DNA from 3 places in the Exiguobacterium sp. s57 genome. Region 2 is predicted to be linked to each of the others. Evidence: predicted binding sites of a transcription regulator. Region 2 holds the regulator's gene; each other region holds the start of a gene.
What was found. Region 2 encodes LexA, which represses DNA repair genes until DNA is damaged. Its sites were predicted from a motif close to CGAACATATGTTCG; they were not measured.

Region 1: a site for LexA is predicted at 3,000-3,013, ahead of KNO98_RS04845 (Y-family DNA polymerase). Genes of this name have one in related genera too.
Region 3: a site for LexA is predicted at 3,443-3,456, ahead of KNO98_RS13735 (YolD-like family protein). Genes of this name have one in related genera too.

Annotation. Positions count from the first base shown of each region.
Region 1 is NZ_JACSKR010000001.1:948,392-954,421, reverse strand. Features, by position in the region: gene KNO98_RS04855 (SulP family inorganic anion transporter) at 1-1,363, shown strand, start outside; gene KNO98_RS04850 (YolD-like family protein) at 1,360-1,689, opposite strand; gene KNO98_RS04845 (Y-family DNA polymerase) at 1,686-2,981, opposite strand; gene secA2 (accessory Sec system translocase SecA2) at 3,234-5,600, shown strand; gene KNO98_RS04835 (SLAP domain-containing protein) at 5,600-6,030, shown strand, end outside.
Region 2 is NZ_JACSKR010000001.1:545,133-551,162, forward strand. Features, by position in the region: gene tkt (transketolase) at 44-2,035, opposite strand; gene KNO98_RS02800 (DUF896 domain-containing protein) at 2,235-2,468, opposite strand; gene KNO98_RS02805 (YneB family resolvase-like protein) at 2,529-3,173, opposite strand; gene KNO98_RS02810 (hypothetical protein) at 3,245-3,481, opposite strand; gene lexA (transcriptional repressor LexA) at 3,685-4,305, shown strand; gene KNO98_RS02820 (metal-binding protein) at 4,305-4,745, shown strand; gene glnA (type I glutamate--ammonia ligase) at 4,880-6,030, opposite strand, start outside.
Region 3 is NZ_JACSKR010000007.1:51,933-57,962, reverse strand. Features, by position in the region: gene KNO98_RS13745 (type I restriction endonuclease subunit R, EcoR124 family) at 1-1,673, shown strand, start outside; gene KNO98_RS13740 (hypothetical protein) at 1,887-2,585, opposite strand; gene KNO98_RS13735 (YolD-like family protein) at 3,079-3,420, opposite strand; gene KNO98_RS13730 (JAB domain-containing protein) at 3,791-4,246, shown strand; gene KNO98_RS13725 (hypothetical protein) at 4,647-4,844, shown strand; gene KNO98_RS13720 (pentapeptide repeat-containing protein) at 5,254-6,030, shown strand, end outside.

The DNA.
Region 1 (6,030 bases), 400 kb from region 2:
CGGGCCGACGGGAGCGTTCATCCCGATCGTCTCGGGTGTCGTCCTCGCTTACGGATATGAGGGGTTACTCGTCACGACCGTTCTTGCGGGAATCTTACTGCTCCTCATGAGCGTGCTCCGGGTCGGACGGCTCATCCGCTTTATGCCTCGTGCTGTCACGATTGGCTTCACGGCCGGGATTGCCGTCGTCATCTTCGTCGACCAACTCGATGAGTTGTTCGGGGTCACGTTTGAGAAGGCGCCGCATTTTCACGAGAACTTGCTTCGCCTCGGTCAGGCGTTGCCCGAAGCATCGATGTGGCCGATTGTCATTGCCGGGATCGGCTTCTTGACGCTTTGGCTCGTGCCGAAGCTACCGTTCCGTTTACCGCTCTTACTCATGGCGATGCTCGTCCCGACGTTCGTCAGTCTCCTCATCCCGGGTGAGGTCGCGACCATCGGAAGTGCATACGGTGGCATCCCGAGCGGAATACCGGAATTCAACTGGCTTGCGATCGACCTCGACCTGATTACGACGCTCCTCCCATCCGCGTTCGCCATCGCCTTCCTTGGCGCACTTGAGTCACTTCTTTCGGGAACGGTCGCCGACGGGATGGCGGGGACGAAGATGAAACCGGACAAGGAACTGTTCGGACAAGGCCTTGCGAACGTGATCACACCGTTCTTTGGTGGGATTCCGTCGACAGGTGCCATCGCTCGGACGGCGACAAACATTCAGGCGGGGGCGGTCAGTCGACGTGCCGGCGTCATTCACGGGATCACGGTGCTCGTTGCGGTACTCGTCCTCGCCCCATTCGCGAGTTACGTGCCGCTCGCCGCACTCGCCCCGATCTTGATGCGGGTCGCCTGGAACATGTCCGAACGCCATCACGTGATGGCGATGTTGCGTCATCGTTCCTCCGAGTCGCTCGTCTTACTTGTCACGCTACTATTGACAGTATTCGTCGACTTGGTCGTCGCCGTCGAGGTCGGCGTCATCTGTGCGCTCGCGCTCTTTGCGAAACGGATGGCCGATACGATTGATGTGCGCGAACGGACAGAACGGTACGTCACGCGAGACGGCCAAATCGTCTTCAGTGTCGAAGGTCCCCTCTTCTTCGGTGCGGTCGAGTTGTTCGAGCACGTCCTCCATCACATCCATCGGGAGCCGGACGTATTCATCTTCAACTTCCACCGCTGCCCGGTCATCGATGTGACCGCAGTCGAGGAGTTGCGTCGTGTCGTCACCGAACTGAAAGCGGCCGACCGTCACGTCATCTTCGCGCACCTGTCTCCCTCGGTCCGCGCGACGCTTGCTCACTATGGTCTGCTCGACGGAATCGAGACGTTCGAGACGACCCAGGAAGCGATCGAGGCGTCTTAACGAACGGACAAGATATCGGTGAACGGGACGCGGCGCACCTCGCCGTCGAACAGTTCGACCTCGCGCTCGGCGTAATAGATGGCATGGACATAGCCGCGCATGCTTGTCGTCAAGCCGTCCACGAACAAGGTCACTTCGACCTGATCGCCTTCACGGATGGCCCGTTCGAGCTCGGTCTGCCAGAGATAGAGGAGCTGTTCATCCAAATCGGGCAGTTCGATCTTTTGGATTTGTGCATAATAACGTTTCAGTAGGGCGACGTGCTCGGGCATGAGAAATGGGATCCATTTCAACTCACCCCGGTCACGATAGCGGGTCTTGCTCATGAGGAATCGCCTCCTTGTTTATGTCCGCCGATTAAACGTTGGCGCGTCCGGAGCGGACTGTCTTTTAGTAGGCTCGATGCCGGTCGGATCGTGCCGCGACCGAACCGGACGTTCAAGCCGTCAATCAAATCGAGGAAGTCGAGCCGTTTCGCCTTCGCCCATTCGTCTTCGAAGAACGATAACTGGACGTGGTCGCTCCGCGGCTCGAGCTTGCCGAGAGCGACCGAGACGTAACGGACGGCCTCCGTCTCTTCCCAGCCGTCTAAAAATAGCTGCACTAAGATGGGGAGAAACTCTTGCTCGTCCGCTGTGAAGCGGGGGAGCTTCTTTTGTTTACTGAAGCCACCCCGGTCGCTCGTTCGCGTATAGCGCACCCCGAGGTGGAGCGTCCCCCCGACGAGTCCCGCTTGCCGTGTCCGCATGCCGACCTCGACCGCGATCGCCTGTAAGGCGAGCCGGATTGCGGAATACGTCGTGTAGTCTTTCATGAGGGTGATGCCGTGTCCGATCGACTTCGGTCGCGTCCGTTTCGCCCCGAACAAGGAGCTCGCTGGCAGGATGGTCGGCGACTCGTCGATGCCCCAGGCGTGATGCCAAAGTTCTGCACCGATCACACCGAACTTTTCATGAAGGGATTCGAGCGGATAGCGGGTCAAATCCCCAATCGTGAAAATGCCGAGTCGCTGCAGATGGACCGCCATCTTCGTCCCGACGCCCCACATCTTCTCAATCGGGGCAGGGTGAATCAGTCGCTCGACGTCTTGGAGAAGGCACGTGGCGACACCCTTCTTTTTCGCATGCAAATCGAGGACGAGCTTGGCGAGGACGTTGTTCGGTCCGATGCCGATGGTGACGGGAATCCCTGTATAGCGAAAAATCGTCGCACGCATGAGGTGGGCGACGTGCTCGTCACTTCCGAACAGTCGCTCCGTCCCGGTCATGTCGACGAGCGTCTCGTCAATCGAATAGACGCGAATCGCCTCGGGCGGGGCGAACTGATGAAGGATGTGGATGATTTGGATGGAAACGTTCAAATAATGACTCATCCGCGCCTCGGCATAGAGGACGTCTTGCCGTTCGTGCCACGGGAGGCGGTCGATGTGGAAGCGACGTGACCCGGTCTTGATGCCGAGCTGTTTCATCTTCGGGGTCGTAGCGAGGACGAGCGCCCCGCTGTCCCGGAGGTTCGAGAGGACGACGAGCTTCGTGTGATAAGGATTTTTGTTGCGCGCGGCACACTCACAACTGGCATAGAACGAGACGCTGTCGATACAAAAGATTCGTCTGCGCATCGTCACCACTCCTTTTTACGAACAAATGTTCTGTTTTTTTCATCGTAACACGGTCTCACGTCATCTCAAATAGTGAATTGAAAATATTTTTACAAAGATTTTTTGAAAATTACCCAAAATTTATAGGTTTTCACGTGTCTAAAAACCAACTTTTAGGAAGTTTTCGTAAAAAAGTATCCGAATTGGTTCGATTTTCGTTATAATAGACGAGTATGTAAGTGATGAATTGATAGAAAGATGGAGGCTATTAGTGTGATCCAATTTGTAAAACAGTTAACGAATGATCAAAGCCGGCGTTTGAAAGCGTATGAACGACGGGTCGCGCGTATTAATGGATTAGAGACAACGATGAAAGCCCTCTCGGATGACGAGATGCGTACATATACGGAGACGCTCAAAGCACGTCTCTTGGATGGAAAGAAAGTGGATGACATCGCGGAAGAAGGGTTCGCTCTCGTCCGAGAAGCGTCGGTTCGTGTGCTCGGCATGCGTCACTATGACGTCCAGCTCATCGGTGGATTTGCCCTCCTCGAAGGGAACATCTCGGAGATGCCGACCGGGGAAGGGAAGACGCTCGTCGCCGCCTTACCGAGTTACGTCAAAGCACTCGAAGGAAAAGGCGTCCATGTCATCACGGTGAACGATTATTTGGCGAGACGTGACGCTGAACAGATCGGGAAGATTCATGACTTCCTCGGGTTGACGGTCGGCTTGAACGTACCAGACATCGAGGCGGACGAGAAGCGTTCTGCGTATCAGGCAGACATCACGTATGGGGTCGGGACGGAGTTCGGATTCGACTACTTGCGTGACAACCTTGTCCATAAGCCGGAAGAACGGGTCCAACGCCCGTTCCATTTCGCAATCGTCGATGAAGTCGACAGCATCTTGATCGATGAGGCGAAGACACCGCTCATCATCGCGCAAAAGGACCGATCGCACATTCGGTTGAAACAATTGGCGCAACAGATCATTTCCGAGTTCGGTGAGACCGATTACGAGGTCGACCTCGAGTCGAGATCTGCGACGTTCACGGAAGAAGGAATCGTCAAGATTGAAGAGCTGTTCGCCATCGACAATCTGTTCAGCGCCTCACATCAGGTGCTCTATCACTATCTCGTCCAGGCGCTCCGGGCGAACGTCTTGTTCGAGCTCGACGTCGACTATATCGTCCGTGAAGACAAGATTGAACTGATCGATTTGTTTACGGGACGCATCATGGAAGGGCGGAGCTTGTCGGAAGGGTTGCATCAGGCGCTCGAGGCGAAAGAAGGCGTCACGATCACCGAGGAGAACAAGACGACGGCGGAAATTACGATCCAGCACTATTTCCGCATGTATCCGCTCGTCGGTGGGATGACGGGGACGGCCCAGACGTCACGCCAAGAGTTTTTGAAGACGTACAACATGGACGTCGTCCAAGTGCCGACGAACCGCGAGCGTCAGCGTGTTGACCATCCGGACCGCATCTTCATGACGACCGAGCAAAAGTATGCGGCGGTCACTGAAAAAGTGGCGGAACTTCATGCGATGGGACGTCCGGTGTTGATCGGGACGACCTCGATCGCACAGTCAGAAGCGATCAGCAAGCACTTGAAGAAGAAGCGGATCGAGCATGACGTGTTGAACGCGAAGACGGTCGCACAGGAAGCGGACATCATCGCAGACGCCGGTCAATTCGGCAAAGTGACGATCGCAACGAACATGGCCGGACGCGGGACGGACATCACGCTCGACGCAAAAGCGAAGGAAGCGAGCGGTCTCTTCGTCATCGGGACGGAGCGCCACGAGTCAAAACGTGTCGACAACCAGCTCCGCGGTCGTTCGGGACGTCAAGGCGACCCGGGTGCGACCGAGTTCTTCGTCTCGCTCGAAGATGAGATCGTGAAACGCTATGCGGCGCAAAAGTTAGAACGCGTGGAGAAGAAGTTGAAGCCGAGCGCGACAGGTGAGGTCTCAACGAAAGATGCGATCGAGATCATCGAATATGCGCAGACGACGATTGAAGGACTCGGCGTCTCGATTCGGGACTACTTGTTCAAACTCGATGACGTCTTGAACGAGCAGCGGAATATCATCTATACGATTCGTAACCAGGCCGTCAACGCCGATGCGGATGCCATTACGAAAAACGTCCTCGGCATGATGCGTCTCGCCCTCGAGAACAGCATCGACATGCATGTGTCGGATGAACTCGTGCCTGAGGAATGGCCGATCGATGAGTTGAAAGAAGACTTGCGCTACTTGACGATGCAGGAGCCGACATGGGCAAATGACATCGCGGATACGCGTGAACTGAAGGATGCCTTAAACGACTGGATGGAGACAATCATCACTACGACGGCGTCACGCCTCGAACAGGACGACATCGTCCTCTTCGCGAAAGAGTCGCTTCTCCGCGCCGTCGACATGAAGTGGACGGATCATTTGACGACGATGAGCGGATTGAAAGAAGGGATCGGTCTTCGTAGCTACGGTCAGGAAGACCCGAGCCGTCAGTTCGGAAAAGAAGGACTTGAAATCTTCGAACAGACGTATATCAATATCGCACGGGATGTCACGACGGAACTATGCCAGCTCGACCGCTACTTTGCAGAGATGGCAGAGGAGGAAGTATAATGTTAGGATTTCGTAAACGTAAACAAATCGAGACAGGAAATAAAGAGGAAGGACGCCAATTGACGCTCGTCATCGACGATGCGATGGGGATTCCGAAAGAGGATGAGTACGTCTTCCGTTACCACGCGAAACGACTTCCCGCACTTCTCGACAACCAGCTCTCGATCGAGTTGTTGAATGCCGAGTCGCTCGGACATGACTTGTCAATCGTGGCGTTGTTCCGCAATACGCTTCCGAGCTCGTTCGAGATCAACGAGTTGCCGGTCCTCTTGTTGGACGCGAATAACGTCCCGATCGGACGGAAGGTACTAGGGCGTTCTGAACTGCCGAGCTTTGAAGCGTGGACGAGCAAGCCGGTCTACTTGGACTTCTTCTTGGATGAGATGTTCGGCGAGGTGGAGTCGTACGACTCGCTCCGACTCGTCTTCCA
Region 2 (6,030 bases):
GTGACGGCCAAATGAATGGCCGTCATAAATAATCAATTTAAGATTAAAGTGATTTTACTGCATCGACGACGTTGTCGACTGACATGCCGTATTCTTTCATGAGGAGATCTCCAGGCGCTGAAGCTCCGAACTTATCGATTCCGAGTACTTTCCCACCAAATCCGACATACTTGTACCAACCAAGTGTCGCACCCGCTTCAAGTGACACACGCTTTGTGATTGAAGACGGAAGGACAGATTCTTTATACTCAGCAGATTGTGCTTCGAAGAGTTCCCATGACGGCATCGAGACAACTGCTGCGTTCACACCAACAGATGCGAGCTGTTCACGTGCTTCAACGAGGACATGTACTTCTGAACCTGTACCAAGTAAGAGAACGTCTGCATCTTTCGATTCACCCGCAACGACGTATGCGCCTTTTGCTGCGGTTTCAATCGATGTGCCTTCGAGTTCAGGCAATGCTTGACGAGTCAAGACGAGAAGCGATGGTGCTGTCTTCGATGTCACAGCTTGTTTCCAAGCAGCAATCGTTTCTTTACCATCTGCCGGACGAAGAACAGAAAGGTTTGGCATCGCGCGGAAGCTCATCAAATGTTCGACCGGCTCGTGTGTTGGACCATCTTCACCAACTGCGATTGAGTCGTGTGTCAAGATGAACGTCGATGGGAGTCCCATGAGCGCAGCAAGACGAACTGCAGGGCGAAGGTAATCCGAGAAGACGAAGAATGTCGCACCGTATGGAAGTACTCCACCGTGAAGCGCCATACCGTTTACAGCTGCCGCCATCGCAAATTCACGTACACCGAACCAGATGTTACGACCGGCCGGGTCTTCATCGAAGTCCACTGCACCTTTGATCATCGAGTTGTTTGAACCTGCAAGGTCAGCCGATCCACCGAAGAGTGTCGGTACTGCTTTCGCGATTGCGTTCAACACTTCGCCACTCGTTTGACGTGTTGCTTTTTTCGAACCGATTTCAAATGTCGGCAACTCGCTGTCCCAACCTTCAGGAAGCTCATTGTTCATCGCAAGTTCGAACTGTGCACCAAGCTCTGGATAGGCCGCTTTGTATGCTTCAACGAGCTCGTTCCAGTCTGACTCGTACTTCGCGCCGGGCTCGACCACTTTCTCATTGAACAAGTCGTATACTTCGTTTGGAACGTAGAACGACTCGCCTTCCCATTTGTAGAACTGTTTCGTCAATTCGATTTCAGCATCTCCAAGTGGTGCCCCGTGCGAAGCCGACTTCCCTGACTTGTTCGGTGAACCGAATCCGATCACCGTCTTGACTTCAATCAATGTCGGTTTCGACGTCTCAGCTTTCGCTGCATCAATTGCTTTTGCGATTGAATCGATATCTGTTCCATCTTCGACACGAATGACTTGCCATCCATAGGCGTTGAAACGGTCTTCAACGCTCTCAGAGAATGACTTGTGAAGGTCACCATCGAGTGAGATGTCGTTTGAATCGTAAAGGACAACGAGTTTACCAAGTTTCAAGTGACCAGCGAGTGATGCCGCTTCCGCCGAGACACCTTCCATTAAGTCCCCGTCTCCGCAAATTCCAAATGTGTAGTGGTCAACGACGTTGAACTTGTCGCGGTTGTAAGTCGCTTCTAAGTGCTTTTCTGCCATGGCCATCCCGACAGCCATCGCGATCCCTTGTCCAAGTGGTCCCGTTGTCGCATCTACCCCAGCCGTGTGACGATACTCTGGGTGACCTGGTGTCTTCGAGTCCATTTGACGGAATGATTTAAGGTCGTCCATTGACAAATCATATCCAGACAAGTGAAGGAGCGAGTACAAGAGCATCGATCCATGACCCGCAGAAAGCACGAAACGGTCGCGGTTGAACCAGTTCGGGTTTTTCGGGTTGTGACGCATTTTGTCTGTCCAAAGTGTAAACGCCATCGGTGCAGCCCCCATCGGCATTCCTGGGTGACCAGAGTTTGCTTTTTGGACCGCATCGATTGAGAGCGTCCGAATCGAGTTAATCGCTAATAATTCTTTAGTAGTTGTTTCCACTAATTTCATCCTCTCTGTGTTAAGAAGGTTTTCTACCCGTCATATTCTATCATACTCATTCGTGTGTCACAACTAATTAATTAGTATAACACATTATATGAAATCGTTTCCTTCAATTGCATGAAAAAGAACGCAATCCGTTCGTCTGATGATTGTTCGTGTATAACAAAAATGCACATCCTATGCGAAATAGGATGTGCATTCAGCATCACTCACCACGATGGCGTTTTTGTTCTTCTTTCAATTTCTCTGGCGTGACGTCGTTTCCTTCTGGGTCAACGACTTTCATGCCCATCATTTGAGACTTGAAAGATTGACGGAACGCCTTCAAATATTCTTGACGCAAGTCTTGTTGTTCGTTCATCTCTTCTTGAGATAGTCCTTCTGTCTTCGCTTTGTTGGCGAGGAAATTGATTCGCTCCAATTGTCCGGGTGCTAACATATGACTCGCCCCCTCTCTCGTGAATTTGTTCTTCTACTTTACAAAATCAGAGAGGAAGAATCAAGTTTCAGCAACTGACCGGTGTTCGAGATAGCGTCGGTTGACCGTCGCTTTTGATACTTCGTATCCGAATCCGCGAAGTGTCGCCGCAATCTCGGCAAACGTCAACCCCCGCTCGCGCAATTGAATAATCTCTTCAATCGGAACTTCAATCCGATGTCGGCCACCTTGATCATTGTTCTCAATATTACGTTGTGGATTGAAACCGTTGGCGACCGCACGACGCATTCCGCGGGAAATCTTCGCGTTATGAATTTTCCGTTGATACTCTTCGACGACACTAACAATCTCTAACACCATCTTCTCAGCATCAGAAACAACGTAATCCGAAGTCGACTGCATCGTCAACAATCGCACATCATGCTTCATTAATGTGTGTAGTATCGCAATTTTGGCATTTCCTCGTCCTAAACGACTGTCATCGGTGACGAGCACGGCATCCAACTGAGATGTCGATACGTGGTCAAGTAAATTGAGCAGCCCCTGTCGATTAACTTCATAACCGCTCTCTTGTTCTGTGATGACATCTATAATGTCGGCCCCTAAACGCGAAGCTAGTTCTTGTAATTCTTCGACTTGCCGACTGAGTGATGTCTCTTGGGTAGACTTGTTCGTCGATACCCGACAATAGATGACGACTCGCATCGCATCACTCCCTTTCATCGCATTCATTCCTTACGATACACAGTTTGAGAACGGTTCGCAATGCTGAACGATCACTCAGCGGCATACCATTTTGTTTTTCGTTCATTATGTTCTTCTCGCTCTGCCATGATTTGCGCTTCAATCGACTCTGCCTCGACATAGGCGACCTCTTCTTCAATCGTACGTTCCGATGTCATGATCGGTTCAACTGGTGTCGTTCCCCCACGCACCTCCCCAGCTAAATAAAAGGCGAACATCCCGACTAAGAGCATTCCGACTAAAATGATTCCGTTGAGTGTATCTTTCATGATTCCCTTACCTCCTGTATAAGAATGTATGTTCGTTAGAACGTTTGTTCGTTTATCTGTTCTTATCATAAAACAAGAACTCGTGTTCGGTCAAGGGAAAATAACGAACGAATGTTTGTACGCTCATGTGTTCTTGTGTTACACTAAATACATAAAGAATAGGATGCGATTGCAGTTTATTCGATTATATCGAGGTGAACATAATGAAAAAAATGTCAGCGCGACAACAACAAATTCTTGATTTCATCAAAGACGAAGTTCGGGCAAAAGGCTATCCACCCTCTGTTCGTGAGATTGGAGAAGCAGTCGGTCTTGCCTCTAGTTCGACCGTACATGGTCATCTAGATCGCCTAGAGAAACGCGGTTTGATTCGTCGGGATAAGACGAAGCCCCGTGCAATTGAAATTCTGAGTGAAGATGCATCCACAATGGAGGAGCAAGAGTCCGTCATGTACGTTCCGGTCATCGGGAAAGTCACCGCGGGGACACCGATCACCGCCATCGAAAACGTGGAAGAGCACTTCCCTCTTCCGGCACATATCGTTGGTTCAGATAACGTCTATATGCTGTCCGTTTCTGGAGATTCAATGATCAATGCAGGGATTTTGGACGGAGACCGTGTGCTCGTCCGCCAACAGAGCACTGCCGACAATGGAGAGATTGTCGTCGCCATGACAGAAGAGGGCGAGGCGACTGTGAAGCGTATTTATAAGGAAGCTTCAAAAGTCCGTCTTCAACCGGAAAACGACGAGTTAGAAGCGATGTATTTTGACAACGTCTCAATTTTAGGGAAAGTTATCGGCGTATACCGGACAATTCATTAATGGCTAGCGGTAAGACCCATACCCGTACGAATCTCGTGGCAACCGGCGCACTTGCGGTTGCCACGCCTTTTATTGATTTAGACGTCCCGCTCGCATTCATAATCGGTGCGATTATTGGAACGCTCTGGCTCTCCCCGGACCTCGATTTAAAATCAGATGCGTATTATCGATGGGGACCACTCAAATTGATTTGGCTCCCATATGTGAAACTTATGCCGCATCGCTCTCTACTATCGCATTTTCCTGGTTTGAGCGATGTGATTCGGATTGTATATATCGGTTTCCCATTGGTGCTTCTCTTACCATTCACGGCATACGAAACGGAAATTCGCTCATGGGTGGACGTTCATGGCATGTCTTTCTTTCTAGGACTCGTCTTCGCGACGACACTCCATACGACACTCGACTACACATCAACGTTTTTAAAAAAAGCGTTTTAACTAACAAAGGATCACTTCCACGCTCGTGGAGGTGATCCTTTTACATTTCTGCTTCATCTGAAACTCAACAAAAAAGAGCAATGAACGACACTTCTGAGGAAAGTCATTCATTGCTCTTTTGCATATTTCTTCTATTAGTAGAGCGTCAAGTACTGATCTCGTTCCCACTCTGTTACTTGCATACGGAACATATCCCACTCGATTTCTTTTAACTCGAGGAAATGTTCACCAATGTGTTCACCGAGCGATTCCATGACGACCTTGTCTGCACGAAGGACTTCGAGTGCGTCAAAGAGTGTCGCCGGAAGATCGTCGATTCCGTTCGCTACACGCTCAGGTTTGTCCATCACGTAGATGTTGCTGTCGATTGGTTTTGGTGCATTCAAATCTTTTTCGATTCCGTCAAGACCTGAAGCTAAGAGCGCAGCAAGTGCGAGATACGGGTTCGCTGCCGGGTCAACCGAACGTACTTCGATACGAGTCGAGAGACCACGTGCTGCTGGCACACGTACGAGCGGTGAACGGTTGCGTGCGCTCCATGCAACGTAGCAAGGTGCTTCGTAGCCTGGTACGAGACGCTTGTATGAGTTCACAGTCGGGTTACAAACTGCAGTGAAGGCACGAGCGTGCTCCAAGATACCAGCTGTGAACGCGCGAGCTGTGTCAGAAAGTTCCATGTCGCCGTTCGGATCGTAGAAGACGTTCGTGTCGCCTTTGAAGAGTGACATGTTCGCGTGCATTCCTGAACCGTTCACACCAAAGAGTGGCTTAGGCATGAATGTCGCGTGAAGACCATACTTCGCAGCGATCGTCTTGACGACGAGTTTGAACGTTTGGATGTTATCTGCCGTTGTGACAGCATCGGCGTATTTGAAGTCGATTTCGTGTTGTCCTGGTGCGACTTCATGGTGTGACGCTTCGATTTCGAAGCCCATGTTCTCAAGTTCGATGACGATTTCTTTACGGCAGTTCTCACCAAGGTCAACTGGTGCCAAGTCGAAGTATCCACCTTGGTCGTTGAGCTCAAGTGTCGGACGACCTGAAGCGTCTTTCTTGAACAAGAAGAACTCTGGCTCTGGTCCAACGTTGAACGCTGAGAAGCCAAGCTTTTGCATCTTTTCAAGGTTACGTTTGAGTGTACCGCGTGGGTCACCGCTGAACGGTGTCCCGTCTGGGTTATAAATATCACAAATTAAGCGAGCGACTTTTCCGCTGCCATTTGTCCACGGGAAGACAACCCATGTGTTGAGGTCTGGATACAAGTACATGTCTGATTCCTCGATGC
Region 3 (6,030 bases), on a different contig from region 2:
ACACGATCGAACCGACCTCGCTAAACAACCGCATCTTCAGCATTCTACGTCAGGACGAGAGGCATGCTGACCTTTCCGACAATGAGTTGAACGAGCTCATTGACCAGATGGACGCGATGGAGAAGGAGAAGCATATCCCGAATGACCTGTACGAGCGGGACGAGCATATCCAGAAGGTCATCCATAAGATGTTCCGCCCGGACAACGCCTACACGAAGTTCGACTTCAAGAACGGTCGCCCACAGAAGTCGGCGATTCTGACGACGAGCTCGATCGCGATGGCGAAACGGTATTATCAGGCTATCCAGGCGATGAAGCAAGACCCGGACTGGATGATGAACGAGTTTGCCGGACAACCAATCCGAAAAGGACGTACAATCGAAGACCCGGACTTCCCACGTATCGCCATCACGTACTCGATGCAGGAGAACGAGGACAACTCGAAACAGGTCGAGGACGAGATGCGACAGGTCATCGGTGACTATAACGCGTATTTTGGGACGGCATGGTCGATCGAGGACATCGAGCGCTACAACGGGGACATCAACAACCGTCTCGCGCGTAAGAAGGCGGAGTTCAAGGAGTTTGGGAATCAGATTGACCTTGTCATTGTCGTCGACCGACTGCTCACCGGCTTCGATGCGCCGACCATCCAGACGCTCTTCGTCGACCGGAACCTGAGTTATGCCAACCTGATCCAGGCGTTCTCCCGAACGAACCGAACCTTCCCGGGAAAGACGAAAGGATTGATTGTCACGTTTCGGAAGCCCGCCCTCATGGAGAAGAACGTCCAGGATGCGACCCGGCTCTATTCGAACGAGAACGACGATTCGAGCCTCGTCTATCCGACGTACGAAGAATCGAAGAAACGATTCAAGAAAGCACATAAAGCACTAATTGAATTAGCTGCAGATCCTGGTGAAATTGATGAACATTCGACTTTAGAAGAACGAATTGAATACGTGAAGGCATTCCAGGAACTAAGTAATGCTTTTGAGGCGCTTGTGACCTATGACGAGTATAACGATGATATGGAAAAATCGAAGACACTTCAGGACCAAGTGAAAACAATCGAGGATTTCGTCGGTAGTTATAATACGGTCAAAGGCTCTTTATTAGAAGAGCCTGACCCTGACGATATTGACCCGGACAACACGCCTGATTTCTCGGATATCGAGTTCTATGGGGACAATGCTGCGAGGCTCTATGATGTCGACTCGAGCTATATCGACAAGCTACTCGGTACTTATTCGGCCAATAATGCCGACGTTCGTTCTGAGATTGAAAAGGCGCTTCAGAAGTTGAACAAGTCTGAGGTTGTTAAAGAAGTATACCGATCGATATTAAATGCGATTGATAGTGGTGAAGTTGAAGCAGATGACATCTTCACACTGAAACGAAGCTATTTCACAGCTGCTTACGAACAAGCTGTCCGTGATTTTGCTAAGACGTGGTTTGTGGAGGAGAGAGAACTATACGCCTCGGCTGTTCAATACAACATTGGCGCTGACCCGATTCCAAACATCGGTGGCATCATCAATAGTAAAGACTTCGCAGGTTATAAAGAAGAAAATCCTGACGCTTTACCATTAAAGTACGGTCCGGCGATGAAACGAGAATGGCGAATCACGTTAGACGAGACCGTCATCCCACTTAGTCAAGAGCTTCGCTAAAAAATCAAAGTCACAAGACCGTGTCTAGGTCTTGTGATTTTTTGTGTTTTGAAACAATAAAGTTTTGAATTCCTATGCTTTGGCAAGCCATTCAACAACCCGATTTTAAAAAATATGAAATGTGAACGATGGATTGTTAGTGTTTTTCCGCTGATTTAGAAGGTACCTGATAAAGGTTATAAATTAAAATCAGATCAATAAATAGTTTTGTTTTTAAAATAAGGAAATATTCCCGTTAATTTTTAATGAATATGTGCTATCGGTTCCGAGGTCTTTTAATATCAATGTATTTTCAATACATTGATTAAGCAGAATTAAATCTGCTAAATTACTAAAAAAATCAATCCCGATATTAATTTCATAATTTTCATAAGCTTCTTCAAGAAAGTTTTCAAAATCGTTCGAAGTGAATGTTATATTATAGTCACTTTTTTTATCGATAATTTCTAAAAGGTCATTATTTGTTTTAACCGCTACATTTTCTTTTTCTTGTATTTTTTGTTTTATAAATTGATTGAATAAACGTTTTTGAGTTTGATAACGGAGTAAGGATTGAAAATTAATTTTGACTTTTATTTTCTTTGTGTCATTCACTAGTGCGATTGGAACAATTGTTAATAGTGAAATTACTATAAGGGATACAAAGATTGTACTATTAAAAGTCGGAATGTAAGTTCGAATATAATCTACAATTCCATTGACTAAAGAATAGATATTGCTTCCTGGTCCAGAACTAGACCATGTAAAGAATCCGCCTAAAAATAAAGTTACATAAACAAATGAAGCTATTTTTTTGTAGCGGTTTTCATGAAAATTTTGTTTTAGCATTTGATTTTGAACCAACACATGGTACCTACTTCTTTCAGTCCTCAAAGTTTCATCAGATATATGATTTTGTACTCGATTTTTCATAATATTTCTCCTTTTCTATTAAAATCCTAAAACCATATATTACTTATCGGCTATTTTTTTAATATTTTCAGAAAATAAAATTTAACATATAAAAAAATATTTGGACGGCTTTGTCATAGCGACAGAGATTCATTTTAATTTAGACCAATGTAAGAAGATCAATAACTCAATCACATCAAAAAAGTGTAGAAGAGTTGAGGGCAACGCCGGCCTTTGATTTGTTTAAGGCACAAGGTGTTTCGGTCTAATTTATTGTTGTACTTGGTTCATCATTAACGATTCGGACAGACACCACAAAACTTTTAGGACAAGTAAAAACTTGAGCCCAGTTTTCTTTCGAACTTTTTTAAGTACTCAAAATAATAAAACCGTTCATTCCCCTTGTTCTCATAATAAGAGACGGGATGGAGTAAAAGTGAAAATATTCTTTCTTTTTTAAATTGAGGAGCGATACTTTGTTTCGCGAATCAGACTTCGAACAACCGTTAGGGCGTTAGTCAATCGACCGCTCTACATAAACAATCGCCTCGAATGGAACATGGATAATCCCGTCTCGCTCGTTGGCTAGCTCGACGGTCCGTTCCATATAGTTCGTCCGGTGTACAAATCCCTTAAACCGCTTCATCTCCTGTTTCTCCACATACTTCACCTCAACCATATCCCCACTAAAGATTGCATCGTTCAACACGTTTTCATAGATGGACAGCACTTGTTCATCGATATCCGGCATCTCAATCTTTTGAATTTCTTTATAGTATTTCGTGAGCAGCGCACGATGCTCCGGCATTAAAAATGGGATCCATTTCAGTTCACCTCGATCGCGATACATCGTCATCACAGTTCTCCTTTCATGAAAACGAACATTTGTTCTCATTTTATACCCGATCTATCAAGTTTGAACAGTCTTTTTTCGTAAACCGTCATCCGTGCGTCCTGTTTCCGTACTCTAGCTCGCTGGTCGTCGGTGCAAGGGACGTCAAAAAATGACGCGCCCTCCGGCCCGTCTTCCTTCGCTTTAGGCTCAAAGCAAGGCTTTTCGCTCGTTGGCTACGGAAGCCTGGTCCTCCGTTTGCTCTACGCATTTTTTTGAGGCTCTCCCTGCGGTCGCCCTTGCACCGTCTCCCGACGCTCGCTGCGTTCCCGTCAACAGGACGCACAACGGTGTTCGTTCTGAGGACAGCTTATCCGAAAGGGGACAAATCATCATGGAACTATCGTCAATCATCGAGGTCATCCGTATCAAACAAGAGGTTCGCAAGGAAATGGTCGCCCTCGAGCACGCAGTCATCCAATCACCCAACAATGCCCGACAAATCGGGGCATCCTTTATCGGGGATGATGACCGGGAGGTGTTCCTCGTCATCATGCTCAACACGAAGAATCGGGTCATCGGCGTCCATCGGGCGCACGTTGGGAGCGTCAATTCGAGTGTCGTCCACCCGCGGGAAATCTTCAAATGCGCCATCTTGAACAATGCCTCGTGCATCATCGCCTGTCACCAACATCCGAGCGGGGACCCGACCCCGAGCCGGGAGGACATCCTCGTCTCCGAACGCTTACATGAGGCGGGCGACCTCATCGGCATCCCGGTGCTCGACCATCTCATCCTCGGTGCGGACGAGTCGTACGTCAGTATGAAACAGCGGGGCTACATGGGTTGAACCAAATGGGGCCGGGCCGGTGGACCGGTCCTGGTCCGTCCGGTAAGGGCAAGGAGGAAAAACATACGTTTTTCTTTGACGGTTTCGGCGACTCGCGTTGCTCTCGCCTGGATCCAGAATTCGTATCCGGGAGAAGGAATGTTTTCGCGTGGCGAAAACAAATGGTTTGGTGAGAAGTCAAAGGCATAAAGAAATCGCGTTGCTCTGTTTTTTCATGAATGTGTATTTGCGATGTTTGGATTAATGAAAAATGAGTGCTTGTTCGGTGAAAATGGCCGTTTTTCCTACGTAAGCCCTGGGCTTGTTTCAAACAAGCCCAGGGCTTACATGAAACAAGGCGAGATGTCGAGTGGTCATATTCAAGGTATCGTTGAGCTATCAACAGGAGAGGATGATTCAAATGAGTCACACATTGGACCAGCAAACGATCAAAGAAATGAAAGAGGTATTGATTAGAAGACTTCCTGAACGGATGGACATCGACCCTGAGGCCTTCGAGTTAGTAAGCATGGATATCCTTTGTGAAGTGAGAGAAGGGGAACGATTGAAACAGATGACGGTCTTCCTCAATACGAACATGCTTCAAGTACATAACTGATTATTTCAAAATGTATACAATTATACTTGTCGATGGGTATACATGTATACATTTTTTTCTCTTATGAATGGTTGAGGAGTTGTTGAGGAAGATGTAAATCACATAAATATGGATATTTGGAAACGGTAGATAAAAATTGAAAAGGATCAGACATGATAGAGGAGTAGCTGCTCAATAATTAAGTGTGTGTGGATGACTTTTTATTAGGCAGTAGAGGCATGGTCTTTTCATTCGGAAAGTATTTTATTCCTCTATATCGATACTATCGCATCGACTATAATGGACCTATCGAGAAGGTCTAACCCTCAACATATGGGTACTTATTGTTTTTGTTGAGATACCGTGACGAAAAACAATTCTTTCGATGTGATCAGTGTGTAACACGATAAAATTACAGGAGTAACCACTAATGAAGCAATTGACCCCTTCGCAACTCAGTGACATCCTAACCAAGCATAGAAAATGGCTCATCAAAGAAGTAGGTGGCGAGCGCGCTGACTTAAGCGGTGCTAATCTAAGTGACGCTAACTTAAGGTACGCGAATTTGAGGAAGGCAGACCTTAGTTTTGCTAACATCAATCATGCAGATCTGAGTTTTGCTGATCTAACCAAAGCGAATCTAAAAGGAGCAAATCTAACCAAAGCGAATCTACTTGCTACATCGTTAAATGGTGTAGACCTAAGGGATGCATACATAGATAGTGCCGAACTAATTGGTGCATCTTTAATCAAGGCAGATCTAACTGGAGCACGATTCCATTCCGCTAACTTAGTTGACACTGACCTACACCATTCGAACCTAACAAAAGCTGACTTACGCGGCACAAAACTAAATGGCGCAGACTTACATCACGCCAATCTTGTTGAAGCCATGTTAAACAATGCCAATCTCGTTGAAGCCAACCTAAGTTATGCGAATCTAAGTTGCGCAAACCTAAGTGACGCGGACCTAAGGCACGTGAATTTAGTTGATGCAGACCTTAGTTTTGCTAACATCCATCACGCTGATCTGAGCTTCTCGAATTTAGACCATGCGAATCTAAAAGGAGCAAACCTAACTAGCGCGAACCTATTTGCTACATCGTTAAATGGTGCAGACCTAAGGGATGCACAATTAGATCATGCAGAATTAACTGGCGCGTCTTTCATTGAAGCAGATTTACATGGTACACGATTCCATTCTGCT